DNA from 3 places in the Kitasatospora sp. NPDC059795 genome. Region 1 is predicted to be linked to each of the others. Evidence: riboswitches for the same ligand, from Rfam matches in the RefSeq annotation. Region 1 holds a riboswitch; each other region holds the start of a gene.
The links. Region 1 has a riboswitch for cyclic di-AMP ahead of ACFV4P_RS19300 (transglycosylase family protein). Riboswitches for the same ligand answer to the same signal wherever they lie in the genome.

Region 1 (10,075 bases):
CCGCCCTGCAATGGGTGGTGAGCGGCTACGTCCTGGGTTACGGCGGCCTGCTGCTGCTCGGCGGCCGCGCCGCCGACCTGCTCGGCCGTCGCCGGGTCTTCCTGATAGCCCTGGCCGTGTTCGCCGGCGCCTCGCTGCTCGGCGGCCTGGTCGACAGCGGCCCGCTGCTGATCGGCGCCCGCTTCCTGAAGGGCATCAGCGCCGCGTTCACCGCCCCGGCCGGCCTCTCCATCATCACCACCACGTTCGCCGAGGGCCCGGCCCGCAACCGCGCGCTGTCCATCTACACCACCTGCTCCGCGGCCGGTTTCTCGCTGGGCCTGGTGATCAGCGGGCTGCTGACGTCGGCCGGCTGGCGGCTGACGTTCCTGATGCCCGTCCCGATCGCGCTGATCGCGCTGCTCGCCGGCATCAAGCTGCTGCCCCGTCAGCGCGAGCAGCGCAGCTCCGGCGGGTACGACGTGGCGGGCGCGATCACCGGCACCGTCGCCGTCCTGCTGCTGGTGTTCACGGTCACGGAGGCGCAGGGCGCGGGCTGGCTGTCGCTGCGCACGATCGGCTCGCTGCTGCTGGTGGTGGCGCTGGCCGCGGCCTTCCTGGCGATCGAGGCGCGCACCGCGCACCCGCTGGTGCGGCTCGGCATCTTCCGCAGCGCGGGCGTGCGCCGGGCCAACCTGACGGCGCTGACGCTGATGGGCTCGTACGCGGGCTTCCAGTTCGTGGCCACGCTGTACCTGCAGCGGCTGCTCGGCTGGTCCGCGCTGGAGACGGCGCTCGGCCTGCTGCCGGGCGGCGCGATCGTCGCCCTCTCGGCCGGCTCGGTCAGCCGCCTGCTGGACAGGTTCGGCCCGGAGCGGGTGCTCCCGGTCGGCGTGGCCTCGATGGTCACGGGCTACGCGCTCTTCCTGCGGCTGGACGAGCACAGCTCCTTCCTCGGCCTGGTGCTGCCCAGCATGCTGCTGATCGGCGCGGGCTTCGCGCTCGGCTTCCCCTCGATCAACGTCGCGGCCACCAACGGCGTGGCGGACGACGAACAGGGCCTCGCCTCGGGCCTGGTGAACACCGCGCTCCAGGTGGGCGGCGCGATCGTGCTGGCCGTCACCACGGCGGTGCTCACCGCGGGCTCCGGCGGCGGCACGGACGCGCACGCCCAACTCGCCGGGTACCGGCCCGCCCTGCTGCTGGTGACGGGCACCACCACGCTCGGCCTGCTGATCGCGCTCACCGGCGCGCTGCGCAGCGGCCGCCGCAAGGCCGCCGCCGAGCCGGCCCCGGTGCCGGACTACCAGTACCGGGCGGTGCAGCAGGAGGTGCTGTCGGAGCGCTGATCATCTCCGGGCCCGGCCGGCCCGATACCGGAGCGTCCGAGAAGGCGTCGGGGCCGGCTCCACCAAACCCCCGTGTTGGTGGAGCCGGAATGCCGCTCGTTCCGCTCCCCGGTGGCCGGGGGTGACGGCGGCGCAGTCACCATGGCAGTTGTCCGGTCCGCGGTCAATCGGGTTCACCGCGCCGATACCGAACTGCGTCCGGGGCGGCCCGCGGAGCCCGGCACCGGATGCCCCGTGGACCCCGGCCGGGGCCTTGAGACACCGGGAGCCCCTGCCGTCACTGGCTCTTGAGGATGCCCTGCAGCAGGTCGATGGTCTGCTGCGGCGTCAGGCTGTCCACGCAGAGCCGCTCCATGACCTGCACGTACTCGTCCACGTCGTCGCGCTTGTCCAGGTACAGCGCGCTGGTGAGCTGCTCCAGGTAGACCACGTCCGGCAGGTCCTGCTCGGGGAAGCGCAGCACCGAGAACGCGCCGCTCTCACCGGCGTGCGCGCCGAACCGGAAGGGCATCACCTGGAGGACCACGCTGGGGAGTTGGGCGAGCTCCAGCAGGTGTTCCAGCTGGGCGCGCATCACCTCGGGGCCGCCGACGGGGCGGCGCAGCGCGGCCTCGTCGATGACGGCCCACAGCTTGGGGCCGCGGCCGTCGGTGAGCAGCTTCTGCCGCCGGGCGCGCAGTGCGACCCGGCGTTCGATCTCGTCGTCGGCGAGCACGGGGCGGTTCTGCGCGAAGATCGCCCGGGCGTACTCCTCGCACTGGAGCAGGCCGGGGATGAACTGCACCTCGTAGGTGCGGATCAGTGCGGCGGCCTCCTCCAGGCCCATGTAGGTCTGGAACCAGTTGGGCAGCACGTCGTTGTAACTGTGCCACCAGCCGGACTTGTTGGCCTCGCGGACCAGGGCGAGCAGGGTCTCGCGCTCCGGGCCTCCGGCCAGGCCGTAGAGGCTGAGCAGGTCGGCGACGTCGCGCTCCTTGAAGGAGACCCGGCCGAGTTCCATCCGGCTGATCTTGGATTCCGAGGCGCGGATCGCGTAGCCGGCGTCCTCCCGACTGATCCCGCAGCTGTCGCGGAGTCGGCGGAGCTGGGAGCCGAGGAGGATGCGGCGAACCATCGAGCCCCCACCGGGCTGCACTGTGGTCATCTGACCAAACCTCCACTCGGAAAGACCAGTTGCACAGTCTGCCATCACTTGGACGCACTGAGTGCCGGTAGTGATGCGCCGGGCTACCGGTTCTGACGCGCAGACACCATCTTGCACGTGCATCCGGTGCATGCATATGCCAATCGCACGACTGCACGTGAATCGACTCTTGCATCTGCCGTGAGCGCAGAGGACCATGGTGCACGTGCACTTGCACGCCCTTGGCAACCCCGCGGGCTCCGCGTCGACAGCTTGCGCGATTCCGCACACCCGTCCCGGCAACGCCCGTGCGTCGCTGGGTACTTGCGTGTGCGCGCAGCGGTCCGGCACGGCGGCAGAGCGGCCGAGCGAGTCGGAGGTGACCGGCATGACCCCGGTGGGTCCCGCCGTGTCCGCCCCCTTATGGGAGGAGCTCTTCATGAGCACCGGTACGGCCCTGGCGACCGACCCGCATGTGGTCAGCTGTACGCTCGCTCCCCGCTTCGAAGCCGTGCGCACCGCGCGGGAGTTCGCCCGAACCACCCTCGAAGGCTGGGGACTCGGCGACCTCTTCGACGATGTCGCCCTGGTGGCCTCGGAGTTGGTGACCAACGCGCTGCGGCACGCCCTCGGCCAGCACGAGCCGTCCCGTGTCCCGACCCAGACCGCGCCCCAACTGGCCGTCGGCTCGCTGCCGATCCGGATCAGCCTGGTGCACCGGGCCCCGCAGGTGGTGTGCGCGGTGAGCGACCCGTCCAGCTCCGGCCCGATCGCCCGCGAGGCCGACTTCGTGGCGGAGTCCGGCCGCGGTCTGCACCTGGTGGACTCCTTCTCCCGCTCCTGGGGCTGGCACCCGCTGGCGGGCGCGGGGAAGGTGGTGTGGGCACTGTTCGACGCCCGCATACCTGAGGCCCTCGTCGAACCCTCGGTGCCGAACCTCGGCCGGCACCGCCGCTCCGCCTGACGCCCGCGACTCTTCCGCTCCTCCGAATCCGCGCCCGCCCGGACCTGCGCCCGCCCGAATCCGCACCTGCCCGAATCCGCATCGGCCCGCCCCCGCACCCGCACGGGGAGCCCTGCGGAAAACACGAAGGCCGTCGTGGGTTCTCCCACGACGGCCAGGCTGCAGCACTGCTGATGTTCCGTCAGGACGCGGAACCAAGGTGGTCGAACTCCCCGTCCTTCACACCGAGCAGCATGGCGTCGATCTCCGCCCGGGTGTAGACCAGCGCCGGCCCGTCGGGGAAACGCGAGTTGCGCATCGCGACGCCGCCGCCCGGCAGCGCGGCGAACTCCACACAGTTGCCCTTCGAGTTGCTGTAGCGGCTCTTCTGCCAGACGACGTCGAGCTCCGCCGCCGCCATGCCGTTGTACGCCTCACCCATTGATTTCTCCCCAGACCCTGGTGAATGCCTCACTTGACGTGATGATAGCTCGGCTGCACGTGCATCAGCACGAGAAATATCCCGTGCAGACGAACGTGCCAATGCCGACACCAAGCCTTCACAGGGCTGCAATTGACGGTGCGTAAGCGGACACAGCACAGCAAATCGGCCATCGCTCCATGACCGTCCGCACACAGCCGTCAGCGCGTTGTCGATCATCACCACCCGCCCCGCGCCTCACAGCCAGTCACAACTCGCGCTGTGATGACCGTCACTTCCTGGCGGAAAGCCGCCCGCTGTCGGCATCCGGCTGCAAGGCACGCTGGGCAATGTCCTACGATCTGGCCCATGAGCACCGCAGCCATCCCGGGCGCGCCACTGCCCGTCCGTACGCCAGGCTCCCGTGCGCGGGGGCGCCACCGCCGTCCCGAGCGCCCCGAGATCATGGCCGGTTCGCCTGCCCTGGTGCTGGCGGTTCCGGCCGTCGCCGGGCCGGACACCCGCCCGGCCGTCGAGGAGCTGCTGTCCATCGTGCGCGGCGACCAGCCGGGCATCGAGGTGACGGCCGCTTACCTGGGCGGCGAGGGCGCTCCGACCGTGGCCGACCTGCTGAGCGCGGCGGCCGAGGCCGGCCTGGCCGCGCCGGTGGTGGTGCCGCTGGTTCCGGGGCCGCACGAGTTCCTGCCGGAGCTGCACAAGGCCGCGGCCGAGACCGGCGCGCAGGTGCTGGACCCGCTGGGCCCGCACCCGCTGCTGGCCGAGGCCGTGCACGTGCGCCTGTCCGAGGCGGACCTCGCCCGCGCCGACCGCGCCCGCCTGTTCGCGATCGCCACCGCCGCCGACGGCGTGGTGCTGACCACCACCGGTGGCGAGGAGGCCGCTGCCGCCGCCGGCATCACCGGTGTGCTGCTGGCCGCCCGGCTCGCCGTGCCGGTCGTCCCGGCCGCGCTGGACGTGCCCGGCTCGGTCGCCGCGGCCGTCGCGCACCTGAAGTCGACCGGCTGCGCGCGTCCCGCGCTGGCTCCGCTGGTGATCGGCCCGGAGGCCGACCCGGAGCTGCTGGCCACGGCCGCCGAGGAGACCGGCTGCCCGAGCGCCGCCCCGATCGGCGCCTACCCGACGGTGGCTCAGCTGATCGCCTCCAGCTACCTGGCGGCGCTCCCCGAGCCCACCCAGGAGCAGCTGGAGGCCGCCGAGGCCGCGGCCGCCGAGCAGCGCACCACGTCGGGGGCGCACGCGGCGCGCTGACGCGCCGTCCGAGGACCGCGACGGGCGGGAGCAGCGCATCGACGCGTTCCCGCCCGTCGCGCTTTCACCCTCCCTGCACGCGGCCGGTCTTCGGCGCGCTGTCGGTGAACTTCAGTGCGGGCAGCACGACCTGGCGCGGCGGGGTGGGCGCGTTCGCGGGGCTGGTGGCGGCGTTCCACGGCCCGGCGGCGAGCCCGGGCGCGGGTTTGGCGAGCGCGACCGTCCCCGACTGCCCGGCCTTGCGGAACAGGATCTGCTTGGGCGCGGGCGCCTCCGGGTCGAGCCACAGCTCGGGCCCGTCGCCGAACTCGCAGTCCAGCACCGCGATGTCGTCGGGCTTGCCGTCGACGGTGGCCCGGAACGCCACCCCGGCCTTCCGGTAGCCGGTCAGCCGGCTGCGGCTCAACACCACCATTTCGCCGTCGAGTTGGTGCTTGAGGGTGGAGACCGCGTAGTCGGACTGCCCGGCGGCGTCGATCAGCAGCCCGTCGAGCACCGTGCCCTTGTCGCGGCCGAGCGCGTGCACGGCGATCCCGCCGGCGGCGTTGCCGTACAGCACCGAGGCGGTGCAGTCGAAGTCGTTCAGGTAGGCGCCGTGCTCGATGCCCCAGCCGCCGTTGTGGTAGGCGGCGAAGCCGGTGACGGTGTGGTGGTGTGCGGCGTTCAGCCAGACGAAGATGCCGTTCTCCAGGTTGTTGTGCGCCAGGCAGTTCTCGAACGTCCACACCCCCTCGCTGTTCTCCGGCCACTCGTACCCTGACGCGCCGGTGGCGCCCTGGACGCCGACGGCCACGCAGTCCCGGGCCGTCGAACCGGTGCCCGCGCCGAGGCTGAACCCGGTCAGCCGGTAGCCGCGCTGGTTGGGTTCGAAGACGGTGCGGGAGGCGACGCAGCCCAGGTAGCCGATGTCGTCGGACGGCCCCTGCGGATTGCGGGTGTCGCTCGGGCCGTCCCACCAGTACGCGTCCTCCCAGGTGTGGTGGGCGATGCAGCCCCGGAAGGTGATGCCGTGGCTCATGTGCGGCACGAACGCGTGGCTGCCCGCGTCGCGGACGACGACGCCCTCGACCACGGTGCCGCGCGAGGCGTCCTGCAGCATGTGGAAGTGCAGTCCGTACCGGCCGAGGACGGGTTCGGTGACGGGCTGCCCGTTCCAGCTGTCCTTCCCGGCGGCGCGCGGCCCGAGCCGGCTCAGCGCCGCGTGCCGGATGTCGGCCGGGCGGCTGGAGGTCAGGTGGACGTGGGCGCGGCCCTGTTCGGTGCCTTCGACCCGGACGTTGCGGGTCAGGTTGAGCACCTCCGCGCCGAACACCGCACCGCCGCCGACGCCCACCCGGGGGTGCGCGTGCTGGAGCGGCGCGGCGAGGGTGAGGTTCGGGCCGTCGATCCGCTGAATCGTCGCCAGGTCGTACGCCTCGGAGAAGCCCTCGGCGTCGGGCGGCGCGGTCGGGGTGACGGCGAGTTCGTCGCCCACCTGCCAGCCCTCGGGGGCGGCGGCCAGCCGCACCGTGCTCTCACCCGCCTTCAACTCCCCGGCGGCCCGCACCCACGCGGTCCGGGGTGCGCCGTCCAGGCGCAGGTAGCCGCTGCCGGTGACCCACAGGCCGGTGTCGGTGTCGACGACGGTCATGCCGCCGCCCTGGAAGCGGTGCTCGTCGATCCCGGGGAAGCGCAGCGTGTGCGTGTGCGCCGCATCGGGGGCGAGCGCGAGCACACCCCGCACCTCGACGTTCCCCCCGCTCTCCAGCGTCAGCGACCGGCCCTTGGCGAACACCAGCGAGCCGCCGGTGTCGATCAGCAGCGAGCCGACCCGGGCATCGGTGTCCAGCACCACCTTGTCGGTGATCCGAACAGCGCTCCCCGCCCCGGGTGCCTTCCCGCCCCACCCCTTGACGTCCGACCACTTCCGCCCACTCTCGTCCAACGCGGGCAGACCCTGCGTCGGCTGCGGGCCCGCGGGCGCCACCGCCGCCCCCGCGAGCGACTGCCGCAGCGCCACTCCCCCACCGACGGCCGTCACCGACCCGACCGCCAGCCAGGTCAGCATTCGCCGCCGCCCCAGCAACGGCCGCCGGTGCCGCCCGTTCTCCCACTGCTCCACGATGGCCGCCTCCCGAATCACCCAGCAGGGACTCCGAATCGTCGGGGGCAGCATAGGTGGCGGGTCCATCGGGAATCGGGGACTTCCACAACGGTTAAGCATTCTGACGTATCGTCATTCGTCAGTTCGACAGAAACGGGTGCCCGGCGGAGTTCCATGGTCCGTCAGCAAAGGCGGACAGAAGCACTCAAATCACCCCACTGACTCGATCGCAAATGCCACCAAGACGAACATTTACTCACCAAGCGGCATAACACCCTAAAACGGGCACAAGATCGCCAACTCCCTGACGGCGCAGCAGTTCTCGCCGACCCCACCGCAGTTCGCCGGGAATTCCTTGATCGCGCTTTCCGGGCCCGGTGACGGCCGTCACAGGCATTTGCTAATCATCCTTAAATCCGCTTAATCTCCTGCCCACGTTCGTGGACACACGGACCCAGCTCACCCGGAACGCCGAATCCTGCCGCCGGGCGAGCCGGCTCATGCGAAACGCACCGCGGCAGGGGCGGGGGAACCAGGTAAGTCGCCCTGGGGCGGTCCTGACGGACCGGTCCGGGGCTAGGGGTGAAGCCGGGCGCACCGGAAGGTGCGCGCGGCCGGGCAACTCCAGCCCGAATCCGACAGCTCACCTCGCAGGCGTGGGAGAGGAACGCACCTTCATGCTGCCCGTCAGCTCCAAGCGCGCCCGCCGTCTGATCGCCACCACCGGCGTGGTGGGCATCGGCCTCACCGTCCCCGGCCTGATGGCCGGCACCGCCTCCGCCGCCTCGGTCGCGACCTGGGACAAGGTCGCCCAGTGCGAGTCCACCGGCAACTGGTCGATCAACACCGGCAACGGTTTCTACGGCGGCCTCCAGTTCACCGCCTCCACCTGGGCCGCCTTCGGCGGTACCGCGTACGCCCCGCGCGCCGACCTGGCCACCAAGGACCAGCAGATCGCCGTCGCCGAGAAGGTGCTGGCCTCCCAGGGCCCCGGTGCCTGGCCGGTGTGCTCCGTCAAGGCCGGCCTGACCAAGGGCGGCGAGACCCCGCAGGTCGACACCTCCGCCAAGTCCTCCGGCTCGCAGGACACCGCGCAGAAGCAGTCCCCGGCCCCCAAGGCTCAGGCCCCCAAGGCTCAGACCCCGAAGACCCAGGCCCCGCAGAGCCAGGCCCCGAAGCAGGCTCCGAAGCAGCAGGCCCAGCCGCAGACCGCCCCGGCCGCCAAGGCGGACGGCAGCTACACCGTGGTGGCCGGCGACTGGCTGTCCGCCATCGCGCAGAACCAGCACGTCGATGGCGGCTGGCAGAAGCTCTACGACCTGAACCGCTCCGTGCTCACCGAGGGCGCGGACATGATCTACCCGGGTCAGAAGCTGGCGCTCGGCAACGTCTCGGTCGCCGAGGCCCCGGCCCAGCAGTCCGCCCCGGCCGCCAAGTCCTCCTCCAACGGCTCCACCTGGAAGAGCAACCGCTCCACGGGTTCCGACACCGCCCCGGCCAAGCCGAGCACCCCCGCCAAGCCGAGCACCCCGGCGAAGAGCACCCCCGCGACCACCACCGCGAAGACCACCACGACCACCACGACCAACGCCACCACCGCCGTCAAGGCGACCGGTTCGAAGGCCGCGGCGATCGACTTCGCGCTGTCCAAGGTCGGCCAGCCGTACATCTACGGCGGCACCGGCAACGGTGGCTGGGACTGCTCGGGCCTGACCCAGGCCGCGTTCCGTCAGGCCGGCATCAGCCTGCCGCGCGTCGCCGCCGACCAGGCCGACTACGCGACCCGTGTCTCGCTGAACAGCCTGCAGCCGGGCGACCTGCTGTTCTGGTCGAACAACGGCTCCAACTCGGGCGTCTACCACGTCGCGATCTACATCGGCGACGGCAAGTACGTCGAGGCCGCCAACCCGAAGTCGGGCGTGAAGACCGAGACCATCGCCAACTGGGCGCCGGACTTCGCCGGTCGCGTCTGACCCCTCGCACGGCACCCACGCACGGCACCCGCGCACGGCGCTCTCGCACGGCGCACATCCACCCGCACAACGCTGCCCCCGAAGACCTGGTCGGCTTCGGGGGCAGCGGCCTGTCCGACGTCGAAGCCGACGATCACGCTGGACGTGGACCTCGCGCTGGAGGTGCTGCTGAGCGACCAACCTCCGCTACCGGCAAGGAACTTACCGTCTAGTAAGTTTGCGACGGAGTCCCTACCCTGGGCGAACCCCCATCCCACCCAAGGGAGTTCGCTGATGGCACACCCCCTCGCCCGGGCCGCCCGCGCCGCGCACCTGCGCGACCGTGCACCCGTCGAAGTGCTGCGCGAGAACGACCGGGTCGTCGAGGCCCGCACCCCGTACCTGGTCCCGCCGCCGGACGCCGGCAGCCTCGCCGATCTGCCGTTCCGCAACGCCGAACTCGCCCCGGACGCCGAGGTGTTGACCAGGCGCCGACCGGGCGGCGGCTGGCAGCCGGTGACCGCCCGGCAGTTCGCCGACGAGGTCGCCGCGACCGCCCGCGGCCTGATCGCCGCCGGGGTGCGGCCCGGCGGCCGGATCGTGCTGATGTCCCGCACCCGCTACGAGTGGACGCTGCTGGACTTCGCCGCCTGGGCGGCCGGCGCGTCCCTGGTGCCGGTCTACCCGACCTCCTCGGTCGAGCAGACCGAGTGGATCCTCCGCGACTCGGGTGCGGTGCTGGCGGTCGCGGAGGACGCCGGCACCGCCGAGGCGCTCACCGCGGCGATCGCCCGCACCGGCGACACGGTGACGCTGTGGCGGCTGGACGAGGACGCCGTCGCCACCCTCGGCACGCTCGGAAAGGCCGTCCCCGATGGGGAGTTGACGCAGCGCCGGGCGGCGCTCGGCCCGGACAGCGAGGCCACCCTGATCTACACCTCCGGCACCACCGGCCG
Region 2 (10,075 bases), on a different contig from region 1:
GTCTTCGGCGACGTCAGCGTCCGCGACTCCGCCGAGACCGAGGCCAACTGGGAGCAGCTGAAGGCCGCCGAGAAGCAGCGCGAATCGGTCCTGGACGGCGTCCCCGCGGGCCTGCCCGCGCTGGCCTACGCGGCCAAGCTGGTCTCCCGGGTGCGCCGCGCCCGGTTCACCGGAGTGCCGGACGCGCCGTACGAGCTCCCCGCCGAGCTCACCCCCGAGTCCGCCGGGGACCTGCTGCTGGCGGTCGCACAGCGCGGCTACGACCAGGGCGTCGACGTGGACGCGGCACTGCGGGCGGCGGCCCGCCGCTACCGCCGCGCGGTGCGGGCCGCCGAGGGCCTGCCCGAGACGGACTGACGGGCGTCGTCAGCCGGCCAGCGGGACGTCCGACACCGGGCGCCGCTGGGCCGGCACGACCTCGCCGATCGCCTCGCCGACCAGCGCCAGCAGCTCCGCCAGCGGGTCCAAGTGCCCGGGCAGCTCGGAGAGTTGGACGATCCGCTCGCCGTCCGGGCCGGCCACCGCGAACAGGTCGATCGGGCCGAGGTGCTTGACGGCGGTGTCGACCAGCGCCGCGATGTCCGCCGGGTGGTGCACGTCGCCGGACACCCCGACCACCGGGCAGCCGGGACGGTCGAGTTCGGCGGCCAGGTCCTCCGCGACGCCCGGGCGGAGATCGGCGATGAGCAGACCGGCGGCGCCGGCGGCGGAGAACCGGCGGGCCAGGTCGGCCCCCTCGCCCCCGTCGAGCACCGCGATGACCACCACTGCACCGGCTACTCGCATGGCCTGCTCCCCTTTCAGAGCGAAACCGGGGCGGTCCGCACGCCGCCCACTGTGGTTCATCGGAGGATCGTAGGCTCGCCCCGACGCTCCGCAACAGGAATTACCCGTCAGGTGACCAGACTCACGCGACGCCGGTTCCAGATACGGTCAAGACATGCCAGATCAGCCCCACGCCACCCATCCGCAACTCTTCACCTGGGAGTTCGCGGCCGACCCGTACCCCGCGTACGCCTGGCTGCGGGAACACTCCCCGGTGCACCGCACCACGCTGCCCAGCGGGGTGGAGGCCTGGCTGGTCACCCGGTACGCGGACGCCCGGCAGGCGCTGGCCGACCCCCGGCTCTCCAAGAACCCGGCGCACCACAGCGAACAGGCGCACCGCACCGGCCGGGTGGGCATCCCCGGCGAGCGGCAGGCCGACCTGATGACCCACCTGCTGAACATCGACCCGCCGGACCACACCCGGCTGCGCCGCCTGGTGTCGAAGGCGTTCACGCCGCGCCGGGTCGCCGAGTTCGAACCGCGGGTGCAGCAGCTCACCGACCGCCTGATCGACTCCTTCGCGGAGCGCGGCGAGGCCGACCTGATCCACGAGTTCGCCTTCCCGCTGCCGATCTACGCGATCTGCGACCTGCTGGGCGTCCCCGCCGAGGACCAGGACGAGCTGCGGGACTGGGCCGGCATGATGATTCGGCACACCGGAGGCAAGCGCGGGGGTGTGGGCCGCGCGGTCAAGCAGATCCGCGGCTACCTGGCCGACCTCATCCACCGCAAGCGCGCGGACCTCGGCGACGACCTGATCTCCGGCCTGATCCGGGCCGGTGACCACGGCGAGCACCTGACCGAGAACGAGGCCGCGGCGATGGCCTTCATCCTGCTGTTCGCCGGCTTCGAGACCACCATCAACCTGGTCGGGAACGGGCTTTACGCGCTGTTCCGCAACCCGGGCCAACGCGCCCTGCTCCAGGAGTCGTTGGGGCGCGGCGAGTCCGGCCTGCTGGAGACCGGCATCGAGGAACTGCTGCGCTACGACGGGCCGGTGGAGCTGGCGACCTGGCGGTTCGCCACCCGCCCTCTGAGCATCGGCGGGGTGGACATCCCGGTGGGCGATCCGGTGCTGGTGGTGCTCGCCGCCGCCGACCGCGACCCGGCGCGTTTCGCCGCGGAGAACACCCTGGATCTGGCCCGCGCGGACAATCCGCACCTCGGTTTCGGACACGGCATCCACTACTGCATCGGCGCGCCGCTGGCCCGGCTGGAGGGGCAGCGCGCGATCGGCACACTGCTGACACGGCTGCCGGACCTCCAGTTGGCGGCCGATCCCGCCGAACTCCGTTGGCGCGGCGGGCTGATCATGCGCGGGCTGCGCGAACTCCCGGTCTCCTTCACGCCCCGCTGACCCGGTTTCGACCGCAGCCGCCCAGCGTCCGCCCGGAACCCCCAACTGGCCTAGCGGGGGCGCGTGGTGCGCCCCCGTCAGGGGCAATCCGGACATACATGGACGATTTGTGTGCAGAAAGTGAAGGTCCGTAATTTCGGCGTGATGTCGGTGATATGAGCTTGTGATTGTTCATCAGCTCTGCTTACTCTCCGATCTGCCCGCAGCCGTGGGCCCCGAACGCGGCACGCCGAGTCCTGTCCGCCGCGACCTCGGGACACCGACCAGGAACTCGGACAGGAGCGGGGGACCCAGGTGTGAACGCCGTAGCAGTCTCGACGGCTTGGGGTGAAGCCGCCCGGGAGCGGACGCAGTCGCGTCCCCCCTCCCCGGCGGCCGGGCCAGCCTCCCGGTCCGAACCCGACAGCTCACCTCGCAGGCGTGCGGAGAGGAAGTCCCATGCTGTTCACCGGTACCGGCCGCCACCGACGTAGCACCAAGACCGAGAAGGTCGTCGCCGCCGCCGGCGTCGCCTCCGTCGGCCTGGCCCTGCCCCTGCTGTCCGCCACCGGAGCGGCGGCCGCGCCCGTCGACACCTGGGACCGCGTCGCCCAGTGCGAGAGCGGCGGCAACTGGTCGATCAACACCGGCAACGGGTACTACGGCGGCCTCCAGTTCTCCTCCTCCACCTGGCGCGCCTACGGCGGCGGGCAGTACGCGTCCCGCGCCGACCAGGCCAGCCGCTCCCAGCAGATCGCGGTCGCCGAGCGGGTGCTCGCCTCCCAGGGCCCCGGCGCCTGGCCGGTCTGCTCGGCCAAGGCCGGCCTGACCAAGGGCGGCGGCAGCAGCTCCCAGGACACCGCCTCCCGCTCGCAGCAGCGGCAGGACGCGCCCCAGCAGAAGTCGGCCAAGCCGACCACGTCGCAGTCGAAGGCGCAGCAGCAGGCCCCGAAGACGCAGACGCCGCAGCAGGGCTACAAGTCCCCGAAGCCGGCCACCTCCGCGCAGGCCGCCGGGACGTACACCGTGCAGCAGGGCGACACGCTGTCCGGGATCGCCGGCGCGCGGAACGTCTCCGGCGGCTGGGAGCAGCTGTTCAAGACGAACCGGGACGTGGTCGGCGCCAACCCCGACCTGATCGTCCCCGGCCAGGTGCTCTCGCTCTGACCGCCGGTCCGGGCCCCCGATCCGTCTGACGATCCGTCCGCTCCGGGCGCGCGCCGAGCAGTTCGCGCCGCCCGGGGCGGTCCGTCGGCGGGCAAACAGGTGAACTACCAGTGAGTAGCCGGGCCACACGGTGAGACGGGGCCCGGCCGGGCGTGGCCGTGGGCAGGTCTGCGGCTAGGCTCTGGGCGTAACGACCACACATCCGCTTCCGCTAGGAGATGCCTCGTGCCGTCCATTGATGTCGTCGTAGCCCGTGAGATCCTCGACTCCCGCGGCAACCCCACGGTCGAGGTCGAGGTCGGTCTCGACGACGGCAGCACCGGTCGTGCGGCTGTCCCGTCGGGCGCCTCCACCGGCGCCTTCGAGGCGCTGGAGCTCCGCGACGGCGACAAGAACCGCTACTTCGGCAAGGGCGTCGAGAAGGCCGTCCTCGCCGTCATCGAGCAGATCGGCCCGGAGCTGGTCGGCTACGACGCCACCGAGCAGCGGCTGATCGACCAGGCCATGCTCGACCTGGACGCCACCCCGGACAAGTCCTCGCTCGGCGCCAACGCCATCCTCGGCGTCTCGCTGGCCGTCGCGCACGCCGCCTCCGAGGCCAGCGACCTGCCGCTGTTCCGCTACCTGGGCGGCCCGAACGCCCACGTGCTGCCCGTCCCGATGATGAACATCCTCAACGGCGGCTCGCACGCGGACTCCAACGTCGACATCCAGGAGTTCATGATCGCCCCGATCGGCGCGGAGTCCTTCTCCGAGGCCGTCCGCTGGGGCGTCGAGGTCTACCACACCCTCAAGGGCGTGCTGAAGGAGCGCGGGCTGTCCACCGGCCTGGGCGACGAGGGCGGCTTCGCCCCGAACCTGGACTCCAACCGCGAGGCCCTCGACCTCATCACCGAGGCCATCAAGAAGGCCGGCTACACCCCGGGCAAGGACGTCGCGCTCGCCCTGGACGTCGCCGCGTCCGAGTTCTACAAGGACGGCGCCTACCAGTTCGAGGGCAAGGCCCTGTCGGCCGCCGACCTGATCGCGTACTACGCCGAGCTGGTCGCCGACTACCCGCTGGTCTCCATCGAGGACCCGCTGGACGAGTCCGACTGGGACGGCTGGAAGGCCATCACCGACAAGCTGGGCGACAAGGTCCAGCTGGTCGGCGACGACCTGTTCGTCACCAACCCGGAGCGCCTGCGCAAGGGCATCGAGACCGGCACCGCCAACGCGCTGCTGGTGAAGGTCAACCAGATCGGCTCGCTCACCGAGACCCTGGACGCCGTCGAGCTGGCCCAGCGCAACGGCTACCGCTGCATGATGTCGCACCGCTCCGGCGAGACCGAGGACGTCACCATCGCCGACCTCGCCGTCGCCACCAACTGCGGCCAGATCAAGACCGGCGCCCCGGCCCGCTCCGAGCGCGTCGCCAAGTACAACCAGCTGCTGCGCATCGAGGAGATCCTCGACGACGCCGCGGAGTACGCCGGCCGCGGGGCGTTCCCCCGGTTCCGCTCTGCGGACAAGTAAGCACAGCCGTTCTGCGGACAAGTAAGCACAGCAAGGGCTGAACAGCGCCGAGCCTGTTGTGACCGGTGCCCCGGCCTCCACCGCGTAGGGTGGGGCCGGGGCACCGGCATGCGCAGGAGGGGCGACCAGATGGCCAAGTGGAGGATTCCCGGACTGGCGGCGCGCCCGCGCTTCACCAGCCGGGCCACCGTGCTGGTGCTCGTCCTGTGCTCGCTGGTGGCGATACTCGCCTACCCGACCCGGCAGTACATCGCGCAGCGCGCGGAGATCGCCGATCAGCGGGCCAAGGCCGAACACGCCCGCCAGCAGGTCGACGAGCTGCGCCGGGCGAAGGCCCGCTGGCAGGACCCGGAGTACCTGAAGGCCCAGGCCCGGGAACGGCTGCACTACGCGCTGCCGGGCGAGACCCCGTTCGTCTCGGTCGCCCCGCCGCCCGCGCCGGGCGACAAGCAGTCCTCCACGGACGCCGCCGGCAAGCCGAAGGCCGCCCGTCCCTGGTACAGCGCGTTCTGGGACTCGGTGGACGCCGCCGACACCGCGCTCGCCGCCCCGCCCGCCGCTCCCTGAGCTCCGCCACCCCACCCGCCCCCCCACCTGACGAACAGACTGCTGATGAGCAACCAGAACCCTCTCGTCTCCGACAACGACGTCGCCGCCATCGCCGCCCAGCTCGGCCGGGTGCCGCGCGGGCTGCGCGCCGTCGCCCACCGCTGCCCGTGCGGCAACCCGGACGTGGTGGAGACCGCGCCCCGGCTGCCCGACGGCACGCCGTTCCCGACGCTCTACTACCTGACCTGCCCCAAGGCCGCCTCGCTGATCGGCACCCTGGAGGCGGACGGCGTGATGAAGGAGCAGACCGCCCGGCTCGCCGAGGACCCGGAGCTCGCCGCCGCGTACCGGGCCGCGCACGAGGACTACATCGCCCGCCGGGACGCCATCGAGGTGCTGGAGGGCTTCCCCAGCGCCGGCGGCATGCCCGACCGGGTCAAGTGCCTGCACGTGCTGGTCGGCCACTCGCTGGCGGCCGGCGAGGGCGTCAACCCGCTCGGCGACGAGGCGATCGGCATGCTGGAGGACTGGTGGGCCAAGGGCCCGTGCGTCAGCCCGGCCGAGGTCGAGGCCGCCGGTGAGCGGGTCGTCCGCAACCGCGCCAAGGCCGAGGACCACGCCGCGACGATCGCCGCCAAGGAGGCGCTGACCGCCGAGCGGGCCGAGCGCGCCGCCCGCCTGGCCGAGGAGGGTGACGAGTCGTGACCACCACCCGGGTCGCCGCGATCGACTGCGGCACCAACTCGATCCGCCTGCTGATCGCCGACCTGGACCCGGAGACCGGCGAGATCGTCGACCTGGACCGCCGGATGCTGATCGTCCGGCTCGGCCAGGGCGTCGACCGGACCGGCCGGCTGCACCCCGAGGCGCTGGACCGCACCTTCGCGGCCTGCCGCGAGTACGCGGAGGTCATCGCCGCGTACGGCGTCGGCCCGGAGCGGATCCGGATGGTCGCCACCTCGGCCTCCCGGGACGCCGAGAACGCCGCCGAGTTCACCGCGGGCGTCAAGGAGATCCTCGGCATCACCCCGAGCGTGGTCAGCGGCGACGAGGAGGCCCGGCTGTCCTTCACCGGCGCCACCCGCGAGCTGCTCGGCGGCCCGCACCGCCCGCCGTACCTGGTGTTCGACCTGGGCGGCGGCTCCACCGAGTTCGTGCTCGGCGAGCAGGACGTCCGGGCCGCGTACTCGATGGACATCGGCTGCGTGCGGATGACGGAGCGCCACTTCGCCGGCGGGCAGCCCACCGAGGAGCAGATCGCCGCCGCGCGGGCCGACATCCGGGCCGCGCTGGACACCGTCGGGAAGAGCGTCCCGCTGACCGAGGGCGCCACCCTGGTCGGCCTGGCCGGCACCGTCACCACGGTCGCCGGGATCGCGCTGGAGCTGCCCGGCTACGACTCCGAGCAGATCCACCACGCGGTGCTGACCGTCGAGCAGGTCCGCGAGACCGCCCAGTGGCTGCTGCACTCCTCGCACGCCGAGCGGGCCACCGTCCCCGTGATGCACCCCGGCCGGGTCGACGTGATCGCGGCCGGCGCACTCGTCCTGCTGGAGATCATGGAGTGCACCGGGGCCGCCGAGCTGCTGGTCTCCGAGCACGACATCCTCGACGGCATCGCCTGGTCGATCGCCTGACCCGGGCGCCCCGGGAGGCCCGGCGCGGGCCTCCCGGCGGGTCCCGGCAAGAAGCTTCGTGAATTTCTTCACATGACGATCGGGCCTTTCGGCCCAGCGGGGTGTCCGGTCCGTCCGATATGTGGGACCGAAGGCGCTCGGGGTGGGTGGTTCATGGGATCGCAGGCAACCTGCGGTTCACGCCGAAGAAATCGAAAGGGCACTCGGGAACCCGTGCGCCGCAAGGATCGTTGCTGCTCAGCGCGGCACCGAGTGCCTCGGCGGTCACCGAAGGCGGTCGGCGGGGGTCGGGAGAAGGTCCGGGGCCGGAAGTGTGGGCGCGCAGTGTAGCAGCCGGTGTCCAGGAGCTTGTGATGGGCCTCACGAATGGTCCGTCAGGCGGGGGTGGATACTTTCGGATATGAGCACCACGGAGCGTCCTCGCATCCTCATTGTCGGCGGTGGTTACGTCGGCCTGTATGCCGCGATGCGCATCCTCAAGAAGATGCGCTACGGCGAAGCGACCGTCACGGTCGTCGACCCGCGGTCGTACATGACGTACCTGCCCTTCCTCCCGGAGGCGGCCGGCGGCAACGTCGCCCCCCGCAACCTCGTCGCGCCCCTGCGCAGCGCCCTGAAGAAGGCGGAGGTGCTCACCGGTCACGTGACCGAGGTGGACCACGCCCGTAAGGTCGCCACCATCCAGCCTGCGGCCGGCGACGCCTACGAACTGCCCTTCGAGTACCTGGTCGTGGCGACCGGCTCGGTCTCCCGCACCTTCCCGATCCCGGGCCTGGCGGAGCACGGCATCGGCATGAAGACGGTGGAAGAGGCGATCAGCCTCCGCAACCACGTCATGGCGCAGCTGGACAAGGCCGAGTCGACCACCGACGAGGACGTCCGCCGCAAGGCGCTGACCTTCGTCGTCATCGGCGGCGGCTTCGCCGGCATCGAGACGGTGGCCGAGGTCGAGGACATGGCGCGCGACGCCGCCAAGATCTACAAGACCGTCAGCCGCGACGACATGCGCTTCGTCGTGGTGGAGGCGGCCAACCGCATCCTCCCCGAGATGGGCCCCGACCTGGGTCTGTGGACCAAGGGCCGCCTGGAGGAGCGCAACATCGAGGTCTACATCGAGACCTCGATGGACTCCTGCGTCGACCAGCACGTGGTGCTGAAGAACGGCATGGAGTTCGACGCCTCCACCATCGTGTGGACCGCCGGCGTGAAGCCGAACCCGATCGTCAACCGCTTCGGTCTGCCGCTCGGCCCGCGCGGCCACGTCGACACCAGGCCGACCCTGCAGGTCCAGGGCTTCGACTACGTGTGGGCGGCCGGCGACAACGCCCAGGTCCCCGACCTGGCCGCCGGTGAGGGCGCCTGGTGCCCGCCGAACGCGCAGCACGCGGTCCGTCAGGCCGCCGTCCTCGGTGACAACGTGGTGGCCGGCATGCGCGGCTTCCCGCAGGCCGAGTACAAGCACAAGAACCTCGGTGCGGTGGCCGGCCTCGGCCTGCACAAGGGTGTGGCGATCCTGTTCGGCAAGGTCAAGCTCAAGGGCCGCCTCGCCTGGTACTTCCACCGCCTGTACCACGGCGCGATGGTCCCCACCATGAACCGCAAGGTCCGGGTCTTCACCGACTGGACGCTGGCGATGTTCCTCAAGCGCGAGACCGTCGGTCTCTCCGAGATGGAGAAGCCGTTCGACGCCTTCCAGGAGGCGACCGCTCCGCCGAAGCCCGCCGCCGCGGCCGAGCCCAAGAAGGAACTCGCCTCCAGCAAGTAAGCGGCCGACCCGTCTTTTCGGGTCGATGAGTCGGAGGCCCTCCGCCCGGCAACGTCGCCGGACCACGTCCTCCGTGGTGCTCAGCCGGCCTTGCCGCCGGGCGGAGTACAGCAATCGGTTGACCAAGGCCCCCACCCCCGCCGGGTGGGGGCCTTCGGGCTTTTCCGGGACCGCCGCCGTCAGGGCCGGTCGGTGGTGGCGGTGCGGTCGTTGAGGCGTTCGTGGCGCTGGCGGGCGGCCTGGGGGGTGCCGAGGCCGAGGCCGAAGGCGATGTCCTGCCAGGTCATGCCGCGGCCGCGGGCCATGGTGAGCAGGCCGGCCTCCAGTTCGTCGAGTTCGGCGCGGACCAGGGGGAGCAGGGTGAGGGCGGCCGTCAGGTCGGCGCGGTCGACCTCGGGTTCGCCGTCCTCGGCGAGGGCGGCGCCGCTGAGCAGGAAGGCGACCAGGCGGACGGCCTCGTGCGGGGCGACCATGGCCGGGTTGGTCTGGCGGCGGCGCTGCCCGTCGGTGGCGGCGTGGCGCTCGGCGATCCGGAACAGCGAGGCGTAGACACGCTGCGTCCGGGCGGCCTCCGGATCCGGCAGGGCGAACGGGTCGGCGGACTGCGGGGAGGTGTCGGTCATGGGGACAGCATGCGGTGATGAACCAGCGGGCGTCAATGGGATGTGTTGAACGGTTCGTTCAAGAAATGGATTGATCACGGACGGGCCGCCGCCTAGCATGGCGATCATCATCGATGCTCAATCTGGGGGTACCGCAATGGAACTGACCACTCGTCAATCCGCCCTGATCGCCGCCGCCACCACCGCGCTGGCCGCCGCGGCCGTCGTCGGCGGCTCCGCCGTGGAGTGGACGGTCGCCCCGGCCGGCGTGGCCGTCGAGGCGCACGGCTACGTGCAGCAGTCCGCCGGCGACGTCGTGGTGCCGGACCACATGGCGCTGGTCACGCCGGACCACATGGCGCTCGCCGTCACCGACCACATGGGGCTCTGACCCCGCCGTGCGGGCAGCAGTCGACGACCCGGCGGCGCAGCTGGTCGCGCAGACCGCCGAGCGGCTGATCCGGCTCTGGGCCGAGCGCGGGGAGCTCCACCACCCCGGCTGGGGCCGGCCGTTCCGCCAACTCGCCGAGCTGCTGCCCGCATCGGACGTCGAATTCGCCGTCCACAACCCGCAGATGGTGCCGCTGCTCTGGTACCCGGCACTGCGCCGGGAGAGCGCGCACGGCACCGTCGTCGAGGTGTTCGACCACCTCCCGGCGGACGCCGGGCCGCCGCT
Region 3 (10,075 bases), on a different contig from region 1:
TGGAAGGCCCTCAACAACAAGCCCGCCGACGCGACCGTCGCCGACCTCCGCGAGGACCCCGACCTCCTCTCCGCCCTCCAGACCGCCGTCGACGACGGCAACCAGGCCGTCTCCCACGCCGAGGCCGTCAAGAAGTTCCGCCTCCTCACCACCACCTTCACCGAGGACAGCGGCCACCTCACCCCGTCCCTCAAGCTCAAGCGCAACGTCGTCCTCAAGGACTTCGCCGCCGAGATCGAGGCCCTCTACACGAAGTAGGGAGAGCACAACCAGGGGCGCGGGGAACTGCGCGAAGCGGAAGGCACCCGACCGCAAGATCGCGACGCAGGACAATGACCTGCACGTGATCGCGACCTTGCGGTGGGGTGCCTTCTTCGCGCCCACCTGCGCTCAGCGCACCTCAAGCAACCCCGTGAGCCGCTCCGCCAGCATGTCCCAACGCCAGGCGTCGTGAACCCACTTGCGCCCGGCCTCCCCCATCTCCCGTCGGAGACTCTCGTTCGCCAGCAGCCGCACCAGCCGCTCCGCGAGCACCGTCTCCCCGCCCTTCCCCGGCACCACGAACCCCGTCTCTCCCTCGCGGACAGCGTCTGGTGCCCCGCCCGAGTCCCCCGCGACCACCGGCAGCCCCGTCGCCGAGGCCTCCAGGTAGACGATGCCCAGCCCTTCCACGTCCAGCCCGCCGCGCCGCGTCCGGCACGGCATCGCGAAGACGTCGCCCGCCCCGTAGTGCGCGGGGAGCTCCTCCCAGGGCACCGCTCCCGTGAACACCACCGACGACCGCACCCCCACCGAGTCGACGAGCTTCTCCAGCTCGCCCCGGTAGGGCCCGCCGCCGACGATCAGCAGCACCGCGTCGGGCTGCGCCGCCAGCACCCGGGGGAAGGCGCGGATCAAGGTGTCCTGCCCCTTGCGGGGGACCAGCCGCGACACGCACACCACCACCGGGCGCTCCGTCAGCCCCAGCCGCGCCCGGACGACGTCCCCGCCCGAGTCCGGCCGGAACGTGGACTCGTCCACGCCCGGCGGCAGCTGGACCATCCGCGAGGCGACCCGCGGCCCGACCGCCCGGGCGATCCGCGACCGGGTGTACTCGCCGAGGTACGTCAGGACGTCCGTGTTCCCCCCGATCCGCCGCAACAGCTGTGCGGAGACCGGCAGTTGGGCCCACGCAGCCTCGTGCCCGTGGGTCATGCCGAGCAGCCGCCGCGCGCCGGCCCGGCGCAGCGTGGGGGCCATCAGCCCGAGCGGCGCGGCGGCCCCGAACCACACGGACGTGCACTTCTCGGCACGCAGGATCTCCGCCGCCCGCCGGGTGACCCGCGCGGTGGGGAGCATCATCCTCGTGCGGTCGCGAATCACCGGGAAGGGCTGCTCGGCGTCGAACTTGGCCACTTCCCGACCGTCCCGCCAGGTGGATGCGTACACCACGATCGAGCCGGCAGGTTGACGGACGGCCATGTTGTGGACGAACGCCTGGATGCCGCCTGGCCTGGGCGGAAAGTCGTTGGTGACGATGAGGGTTCTGTTCATGTGCCGCGGCTCGCTCGGTCAGGGGGTGCTCGGAGTACCCGTGAGTGGTCCGTACGATAGGTCACCGTGCCCGTCCGCCGGGAACGCGGCCCGCACCGTCCACGGCGGCGGGACCGTCGCAGGCCCGAAGGTTCGGACACGGTTCGGAGAAGTTAGAGGACATCGCCGCAACCGATGCGGTGTGCTGGTGGTCCTTAACCGGTGCCCCCGGCGCGCCTGCCCGGTACCGGTGCGTACGCGACGACCCGAAGGAGCGTAGTGGAGTCAGCCCAGGCCGAACGGCCCGGAAGTTCGGAGCCCCCGGCGCTGCCTGCCTCGCCCGGTTCCGCCGCGCCCGTCCCCGCGCAGCCCGGTCCCGCGCAGCAGGCGCAGGAAGCGCCGCAGACCCCCGCCCCGAGCCGTCGTCCGCTCTGGGTCCTGGGGGCCGGCTGGGTGGTCACCCGGACCCTGCTCGTCCTGGTGGTCTCGGGTGTGCTGCGGATCGCCAGCACGGACGTGACCGCGGACGTCTCGGTGATCTACCACAGCTGGTACGAGGTGCTCTGCACCGGCACGTTCCCGCTGGACGACGTGACCTGGCAGTACCCGCCGGGCGCGGCGCTGGTGATCCTGCTGCCGGGCCTGCTGCCGTGGTCGTACCTGGTGTCGTTCTTCGTGATCTGCGTGGCGGTGGACGCGGCGGCGATGGCCCTGCTGATGCGCGCGGGCGTGCGCCGGGGCCGCAGCTACCTGGGCGCGTGGTTCTGGCTGGTGGGCGTGCCGCTGCTCGGCCCGACGGTGTACTGCCGGTACGACATCATCGTGACGGCGCTGGCGGTGGCGGGTCTGCTGGTGGTGCTGCGCCGCCCGGCGCTGGGCGGCGTGCTGCTGGGCCTGGGCGGTCTGCTCAAGATCTGGCCGCTGCTCGCGCTGTTCGGCACCCCGCGCGGCCGCCGCACCCGCCGCGCGTGGACGTCGGCGGCGACGTTCGCGGGGGCGCTGGGCTTCCTGCTGACGGCCGGCATGAACGGGGCGTTCGAGTTCCTGAAGTTCCAGTCGGAGCGCGGCATCGAAATCGAGTCGCTGGGCGCGCTGCCGCTGCACTTCGCGAAGCTGGCGGGGTCGTGGCACGGCACCGTGACGATGAACTACGGCTCGGTGGAGTTCCTCGGCCCGTGGGTGCCGGTGATCTCCAAGGTGATGGTCGGCATGACGGTGGCCGGTTTCGGCTGGCTGCTGATCTGGCGGCTGCGGGCGGCCCGTTGGACCTCGGCGACCACCTTCGACGCGGCGCTGTGCGCGCTGCTGATCTTCACCGCGACCAGTCGGGTGATCAGCCCGCAGTACATGATCTGGGTGGTCGGCCTGGCCGCGGTGTGCCTGACGGTGCGCCACACCAGCCAGCGCCCGGTGGCGGTGCTGGTGCTGGTGGCGACGGTGCTGACCACGCTGGAATTCCCGGTGATGTTCGGGACGGTGAACCGCAGCGAGCTGCCCGGCGTGCTGGTGCTGACGGCCCGCAACCTGGTGCTGCTGGCCGCCACCCTGGTCTCGGCGTACCGGCTGTGGCGCTCCACCCGCCGCCGGGAGGCGGTGACCACGGTGGTGCTGCCGGCCGGTCAGGTGGGCCCGCAGTACCCGGTGCGGCCGGGCATCGCCTACGAGCAGGACCTGCTGGACGACCTCACCCCGGCCGACCGGCCCTGACCGCCCCGGCCGGACCCGACCGCCGCCCGGCCCTGCAAGTTTCTGAAAGTGCTTGCAGGGCCGGGCTTTTCGCTGCCACCATCGCCGGATGATCGACTACGACATCCTGATCGTCGGCGGCGTCGGCGTGGACACCATCGTCCGGGTGGACCGCCTGGAGATCCCGCCCGGCCGCGACTCGGCGCACGTCCCCCCGGTCCTCGACTACCCGGCGCACACCGGCAACGGCGTCGCGCTGGCCTGTCACGCGCTGGGTCTGCGCACCAAGCTCGCCGACTTCCTCGGCGAGGACCCGCAGGGCGCCCTGGTGCTGGCCGAGTACGCCCGCCGCGGTCTGGACTTCAGCCACCTGCCCGCCCCCAACGGCACCCCGCGCAGCGTCAACCTGGTCGACGCGGACGGCCTGCGGTTCTCGTTCTACGACGGCCGCCACCCGGCGGACGCCCGGCTGCCGCGCGCGTTCTGGCTGCCGCTGCTGGAGCGCTCCCGGCACGTCCACCTGTCGATCACCGGCGTCAACCGGGACATGTACCCGGACGTCGAGCGCCTGGGCCTGCCCAGCTCCACCGACCTGCACGCCTGGGACGGCGAGAACGAGCACCACCGGTTCTACGCACTCCGCTCGGACGTGGTGTTCCTGTCCGCGGCGGGCCTCGGCAACCGTCCGGAGGCCGTGATGCGGTCGATCCTCGAACACGGCCGGGCCGAACTGGTGGTCGCCACCGCGGGCTCGCACGGCGCGTTCCTGCTGACCCGCGAGGACGAGGCGCCGCGGCACTTCCCGGCGGTGGACCCGGGCGCACCGATCGTCGACAGCAACGGCGCGGGCGACGCGTTCGTCTCCGGTTTCCTGCAGCGCCGGCTGGCGGGCCGCCCGGTCGAGGAGTGCATGCGCGCGGGCTCGGCGGCCGGCGCGTTCGCCTGCACCACGGCGGGCACCCACACCGCGTTCCTGGACGCGGCGGGCCTGGACCGGGCGCTGGCGGGCTGACCGATCAGTCCCGGAGGGTGGCCACCTCGGACTCCCAGTTCTTGGTGAACTCCGCGACGCCCAGGCCGAGTTCGGTCCGGAAGGCCCGGTCCAGGCCGCCGCTGCCGTTCTGCCCGACCGCCCGGTACAGCGCCACCAGCCGCTGCGGGCCGTGCCGGCGCGCGATCAGGTCGCAGGCCAGCCAGGACTGCTCGTAGGCCTGGGCGATCCCGGCCGAACCGGCGGTGAAGGCGTCGTCGGTGGGCAGCCCGACGGGCATCCGCCCGTTCCGGACGTCCCTGGCCAGCTCGGGGGCGATCTGCCGGGTGGTGCGCCCGGTGCCCTGGTAGCCGGTGTAGTCGGCGACGCCCTCGGACAGCCACAGCGGGGTGGCCGACCTGGTGTCGGCCCGCGTCGCGACGTGGGTCGCCTCGTGGGTCACCACCACCCGCCGGCCCAGCGGGCTGAGCTGCCGGTACGCGTCGGGGTTGACCACGATCCGGTCGGCGGGGGTGTGCGTCGGCGCGCCGCCGACCGCCAGGGTGACGGCCGCTATGCCCTGGTAGGCGTCCGCCGAGACGTCCATGCGGCGGGCGAACTGCTGGACGGTGAGCGGGAGTTCGAGCAGCAGCCGGCCGGGCCTCCAGGGGCCCCAGACGCCTTCCACGGTGGGCACCGCACGGTCGGCGAGCTCGGCGAGGTCGGCCAGTTCGGCCTCCTCGCCGAGGCCCAGCACCGTGCTGTGCTGCCCGTTGGCGGTCCGGACGGTGCCCAGGTCCCAGGGCGCGACCGCGCCGACGGGCACCTCCCGGAGCACCCGCCAGCCGGCCGGCTCCCGCTGGAGGTCGATCTGCCGCTCCAGCAGCGCCGGATAGTCGTCCACGCCGGCGATCCGGTAGCCGAGTTCGGCGCCGACGGTCAACCGTTCGACGCCGGGCACGGGTTCGGTGAAGGTGGTGAGCCGCAGGGTGTACTCGCTGAACCGGATCGCGGCGGTGCGGGTCAGCAGGTCCCGGTCGGCCTCCTCGGCGCCCGCCGCGGTCGGCAGCCCGCCGGGGTCGCGCCGCAGGATCGCGCCCGCCCGCCGGGCCAGCACCTGCGCGACGGCGTCCCGGGCGCCGGACGGCGCGCCCGGCCCGGGCGGGACGGCGGCCGGGGCGGCGGGCCCGGCCGGAAGCACCCGGGGCAGCGACAGCTGGGCGGCGCACCCGGCGGCGACCAGCAGGGCGGCCCGCCGGGACAGCGAAGCCCCGGCCTGCCGCGGGGCTTCCGGCGGCAGGTCGGTGACCAGGGGCTCGTGCTGGCTCAGACCCGCACCACCGAGTTGACCGGCATCGCGCCGACGCTCTCGTAGCGGACCCTGGCGCCGGGGTGGGGGGCGTGCACGACGACACCGCCGCCGGCGTACATGCCGACGTGGTGCCTGTCCTTGAAGAAGATCACCAGGTCTCCGGGCCGGGCTTCGGCGAGGCTCACCCGCCGACCGGCCGTGGCCTGTCCCTGCGAGGTCCGCGGCAGGGTCACTCCGGCCTGCCGCCACGCCCAGTACATCAGACCGGAGCAGTCGAACGCGCCGGGGCCGGTGGATCCGTACACGTACGGGGAGCCGATCTTCGAGACGGCGGCGTTCAACGCGGCGGCGGCGCGGTCGGAGGCGGCGGGTTCGTCGCCGAGGTCGAGCCGGTCGGTGCCGCGGGTGGCGCGCTGCTGGGCGTCCCGGGCGTCGTCGGCGGCGAGCCGGTCGCGCTCGGCGGCGCCGAGGCCGCCCAGCAGCAGCTGGGCCCGGGTGAGCCGGCTGCGGACCTCGTCCTTGGCGGCCGCCAGCCGTTGCCGGGCCGCTTCGAGCTCGGCGAGCTTGGCGGTGGTCTCCTGCCGGCGCTGGTCCAGCCGCCGCTGCCGCTCGTTCAGGTCGCGCAGGACGTCGTTCTGCCGGGCGGTGGCCTGGCCGAGGGCACGCGCGCCGGCCAGGTAGGACGCCGGATCGTTGTCGAGCATCAGCCGAACGGTGGGATCGAGGCCCTGGGAGCGGTACTGGGCGGCGGCCACCGCGCCGAGGTCGGCGCGCAGCCGGTTGAGGTCGTCCTGCCCGGAGGCGACCTGGCCCTGCAGCTCACCGGCCTCGCGCTGCAATCGTTTCTGCTGCTCCTGGGCGGCGTTGTACCTCTCGGAGGCCTGCTCCGCCTCCTCGTACAGCTGGTCGACCTGCGCCTTGACGTCGGTCCGGTCGGGCGGATCGGCCGGTGCGGCGCCGGCCGGGGCCACGCCCAGATGGAGCACCCCGGTCGCGGCGGCGGTGAGTGCCAGCGCGCGGGCGAAGCGCTGGACACCGGGCAGTGGGGGGCGACGGTGCACGGACACGTGCGACGGCTCCGTTCCTACGGCCTGCCCGTCGCCGCCCGCTGGTCGGGCGGCCGTCCGCACGGGGGGCCGGGGCAGAGGTTAGCGAGTCGGACGGATCCAGTCCAAACCCCGACAACATCGAATATTCGACCGCGAATCGGACACCGGAACGACTACGGCCCGGCACCCCCTGTGCGGGGTGCCGGGCCGAGCGGAGTGCGGGTCCGTCAGATCCGGACGATCTTGACGATCGGCATCACGGTGGCGGACTCGTAGCGGACCTGCGCGCCGGTGTGCGGGGCGTGCACGATCTGCCCGTTGCCGACGTACATGCCGACGTGGTGCATGTCGCCGTAGTAGATGATCAGGTCGCCGGGCTTGGCGTTGGCGATGTTGGTGCCGATGTTGGTGCCGGCGCCCGCCTGGGCCTGCGAGGTGCGCGGGATGGACACACCCGCCTGGGCGTACGCCCACTGCATCAGGCCGGAGCAGTCGAAGGTGCTCGGACCGGCCGCGCCGTACGAGTACCAGCTGCCCAGCTTCGACAGCGCGGCGCTCATCGCGACGCCCGCGTAGCCGGCCGGGGCCGGCGCGCTGAGGTCGGTGCGCGTGGTGTCGCGGGAGGCCCGCTCGGCCTGGCTGCGGGAGGCGTCGGCGGCCTTCGCCTCGGCCGCGTTCAGCTCGTCGCGCTCCTTCTGGGTGAGCGTGTTGAGCAGTTCCTGCGCCTTGGCCAGCTTGCCCTTGATGTCGTCCTTGTCGGCCTGCAGGGCCTTCGTGGTGGTGTCCAGCTCGGCGAGCTTCTGCTCCGCCTCCTTGCGCTGGCCGTCCAGCTTGGCCTGCTCCGACTTGAAGCTCTTCAGCAGGTCCGACTGGGTGGCGCCGACCGTGTTGAGCGCGCCCGCCTGCCCGAGGAAGTCGTCCGGGTTGCTGGAGAGCATCAGCTGCATGGTCTGCGGGATGCCGCCGTTGCGGTACTGCTCCGCGGCGATGTTCGCCAGGCTGTCCTGGACGGTGGTGACCTGGTCCTGCTGGCGGGCCAGCTGGTCCTGGAGCTGCGAGACCTGCTTCTGCAGGGCCTGCTGCTTCTCCGCGGAGGCGTTGTACGCCTCGGTCTTCACCTCGGCCTGCTCGTTGAGCTGGTCGACCTGCTGCTTGACCTGGTCCTTGGTGGGCGCCGGGTCGGCGTGCGCGCCGGTCTGGGCGGACAGCGCCACGGCGGTGGCGGCAGCGGCAGTGAGAATCGAGACCCGGGCACGGCCGACGGGCTTGGGACGACGATGGGACGCCACGAAGGCGGACTCCTTCTTCCTCACACACCGCCTACCGGGTGAGCTGACGGGTTCGGGCCGGAAGAGATGCCCTACAGCGCCTCACCGACCGCTGTCGCGGCCGACCTGGCGCCGATTCACCCCGGGGGAACGTGGTTCCCCGGCTCCGTTCGACAGCACCCCGGTGGGGCATCCCCGTCGGCGGATCGCGTTCTGACGATCCGCCCGCTGCGTCACGGACTCGGCGGCGACCTCCGCCGTCGCCCCCCTTGGGCGATCGACTCTGCGGCGGTCGAACCAAGACCCTAGTAACCGATCCGTGATCCGTTCAAATCCTTGTCCGAAAAAAATCTGAATCTGAGTCAATTACAAGGACGAAACTGACCGAATGTAAGGGATTCGTTGCGCAGTGCGTAGCATTTCCCGGTGCCCGCACAGAAAACGCGACGCCCGGACGTGTGCGAGATCACAGCGGTATCTCGACCCGTCCGGGCGTGTCACAGCGCGTCAGTTGCGGCCCTCTGTGGGCATATGTCCGATTCTTCGGGTCGTCAGACCCGGCGGATGGTCGAGATCGGCATCGCGTCCACCGGCATGGTCTTCACGACGTCACCGGTGTGCGGCGCGTGCACCACCATGCCGCCGCCGATGTACATGCCGACGTGGTGCCGGTCGCCGTAGTAGACCACCAGGTCACCGGGCTGCGCGTTGTGCCAGTCGGTGCCCACGCTGGCGCCGACGCTGCCCTGCGCCTGCGAGGTGCGCGGCAGCGAGACGCCGGCCTGCGCGTACGCCCACACCATCAGGCCGGAGCAGTCGAAGCTGCCCGGACCGGTCGCGCCCCACACGTACGGCGCGCCGCGCTTGCCGAGCGCCTTCGAGACCGCGACACCGGCGTAGCCACCGGCCTGCGGCAGGTTGCTCAGGTCGACCCGGTCGGCGCCGCGGGAGGCGGTGCCGCCGCCCTGGGTGATCGAGAGGCGGTCGGCGGCGGAGAGCGTGTTGAGCAGGCTCTGCGCCTCCTCCAGCTTGCTCTTGACCTCGTTCTTGGCGTCGTTGAGCGCCTGGGTCGAGCTGTCCAGCTCGGCCAGGACGGCCGCGGCCTCCTGCTTCTGCTGGCTCAGCCGGCGCTGCTGGTCCTCCAGCGACTTCAGGGTCTCCGCCTGGGTGCTGGCGGCCTGGTCGAAGGAGGACGCCTGGGACAGGTAGCCGTCCGGGTCGGAGGAGAGCATCAGGCGCACCGACGGGTCGATGCCGCCCTGCCGGTACTGGTCGCCGGCCACCGCCGCCAGCCCGGAGGACAGCTCGTTCAGCTGCTCCTGGCCGCGCGCGACCTGGTCCTGCAGCTGGTCGGCCTGCTTGCGCAGCTGGTCGGCCTTCTCCTTGGCGCCGTTGTACTTCTCGGCCGCCTGCTCCTGCTCGTCCAGCAGCTTGTCGACCTGCGCCTTGACCTCGTCCTTGTTCGGCTTGGCCGGCGCGGCGTGCGCACTCACCTGGGCCGACAGGGCGACCGCGGTCGCGGCGGCAGCGGTGAGCACGGTCACCCGGGCGCGACTCGGCTGCTTGGGACGGCGGTGGGAGGCCAAGGTGGTGCTCCTTCTTCCTCTGGACTCACCCGATCGAGCGACAGTCCGGAATATAGGTTTGACGCCAGACCCTAGTGAAGTCTCCACCCCCGCGTCCACTCCCGGGGGGCTTTCGGTTCCCGTTCCCCGCCCCTCTTCACCACACCGACACACTCCGGACGCCCCACCGTCGCTGACCGCCCGTCAGTGCGTCCGAATCACCCCGCTCAGCTGCGCGACAGCCGGTTCAGCAGCAGCACCGAGGCCACCGGGCGGGCGCCGGCCTTGCGCACCCCGTCCGCGACCTCCTTGTCGGCGGAGACCACCACCACCGGCCGGCCCTGCGGCTCGGCCCGCACCATCCGGCGGATCAGCTCGTCCGCGGTCTCCCCGGTCCGGCTGAACCGGACCCGCACGCCGCGCGGCGGGGCCATGATCACCGGCACGTCCAGGTCCTGGCCGTCGAACACGCAGGTCACCTCGGCCTGGGTCCGCTGGGCCAGCATCGCCAGGCCGCCCAGCAGCCTCAACCGCTGCTGCTCCAGCGGCAGTTGCGGGTATCCGGTCTTGGTCACGTTGTAGCCGTCCACCACCAGGTGGACCTGCGGGATGGCCAGCAGCTGGTCCAACAGCGCCGGGTCGTCCTCGGCCAGGCCGCGCCGGGCCACCGCGTGCGGCGAGGCCGAACCGGGCTCCACGGCCTCCACCAGGTC

Region 2: another riboswitch for cyclic di-AMP. It lies ahead of ACFV4P_RS04940 (transglycosylase family protein); the one in region 1 lies ahead of ACFV4P_RS19300 (transglycosylase family protein).
Region 3: another riboswitch for cyclic di-AMP. It lies ahead of ACFV4P_RS11240 (NlpC/P60 family protein); the one in region 1 lies ahead of ACFV4P_RS19300 (transglycosylase family protein).

The regions. Positions count from the first base shown of each region.
Region 1 is NZ_JBHWID010000008.1:356,156-366,230, reverse strand. Features, by position in the region: gene ACFV4P_RS19330 (MFS transporter) at 1-1,328, shown strand, start outside; gene ACFV4P_RS19325 (helix-turn-helix domain-containing protein) at 1,606-2,472, opposite strand; gene ACFV4P_RS19320 (ATP-binding protein) at 2,891-3,415, shown strand; gene ACFV4P_RS19315 (DUF397 domain-containing protein) at 3,597-3,836, opposite strand; gene ACFV4P_RS19310 (hypothetical protein) at 4,185-5,084, shown strand; gene ACFV4P_RS19305 (hypothetical protein) at 5,149-7,185, opposite strand; cyclic di-AMP (ydaO/yuaA leader) riboswitch at 7,666-7,837, shown strand; gene ACFV4P_RS19300 (transglycosylase family protein) at 7,824-9,140, shown strand; gene ACFV4P_RS19295 (AMP-dependent synthetase/ligase) at 9,414-10,075, shown strand, end outside.
Region 2 is NZ_JBHWID010000002.1:215,747-225,821, forward strand. Features, by position in the region: gene ACFV4P_RS04925 (MazG family protein) at 1-357, shown strand, start outside; gene ACFV4P_RS04930 (SDR family NAD(P)-dependent oxidoreductase) at 367-786, opposite strand; gene ACFV4P_RS04935 (cytochrome P450) at 941-2,185, shown strand; cyclic di-AMP (ydaO/yuaA leader) riboswitch at 2,437-2,620, shown strand; gene ACFV4P_RS04940 (transglycosylase family protein) at 2,624-3,331, shown strand; gene eno (phosphopyruvate hydratase) at 3,557-4,846, shown strand; gene ACFV4P_RS04950 (septum formation initiator family protein) at 4,976-5,413, shown strand; partial or broken gene ACFV4P_RS04955 (DUF501 domain-containing protein) at 5,459-5,971, shown strand; gene ACFV4P_RS04960 (exopolyphosphatase) at 6,097-7,032, shown strand; gene ACFV4P_RS04965 (NAD(P)/FAD-dependent oxidoreductase) at 7,433-8,797, shown strand; gene ACFV4P_RS04970 (DNA-binding protein) at 8,977-9,420, opposite strand; gene ACFV4P_RS04975 (hypothetical protein) at 9,557-9,790, shown strand; gene ACFV4P_RS04980 (hypothetical protein) at 9,798-10,075, shown strand, end outside.
Region 3 is NZ_JBHWID010000004.1:372,632-382,706, reverse strand. Features, by position in the region: gene ACFV4P_RS11270 (AMP-dependent synthetase/ligase) at 1-258, shown strand, start outside; gene ACFV4P_RS11265 (glycosyltransferase family 4 protein) at 391-1,533, opposite strand; gene ACFV4P_RS11260 (glycosyltransferase 87 family protein) at 1,792-3,219, shown strand; gene ACFV4P_RS11255 (carbohydrate kinase family protein) at 3,308-4,210, shown strand; gene ACFV4P_RS11250 (hypothetical protein) at 4,215-5,369, opposite strand; gene ACFV4P_RS11245 (NlpC/P60 family protein) at 5,495-6,547, opposite strand; gene ACFV4P_RS11240 (NlpC/P60 family protein) at 6,757-7,818, opposite strand; cyclic di-AMP (ydaO/yuaA leader) riboswitch at 7,833-7,983, opposite strand; gene ACFV4P_RS11235 (NlpC/P60 family protein) at 8,349-9,383, opposite strand; gene ACFV4P_RS11230 (NYN domain-containing protein) at 9,590-10,075, opposite strand, start outside.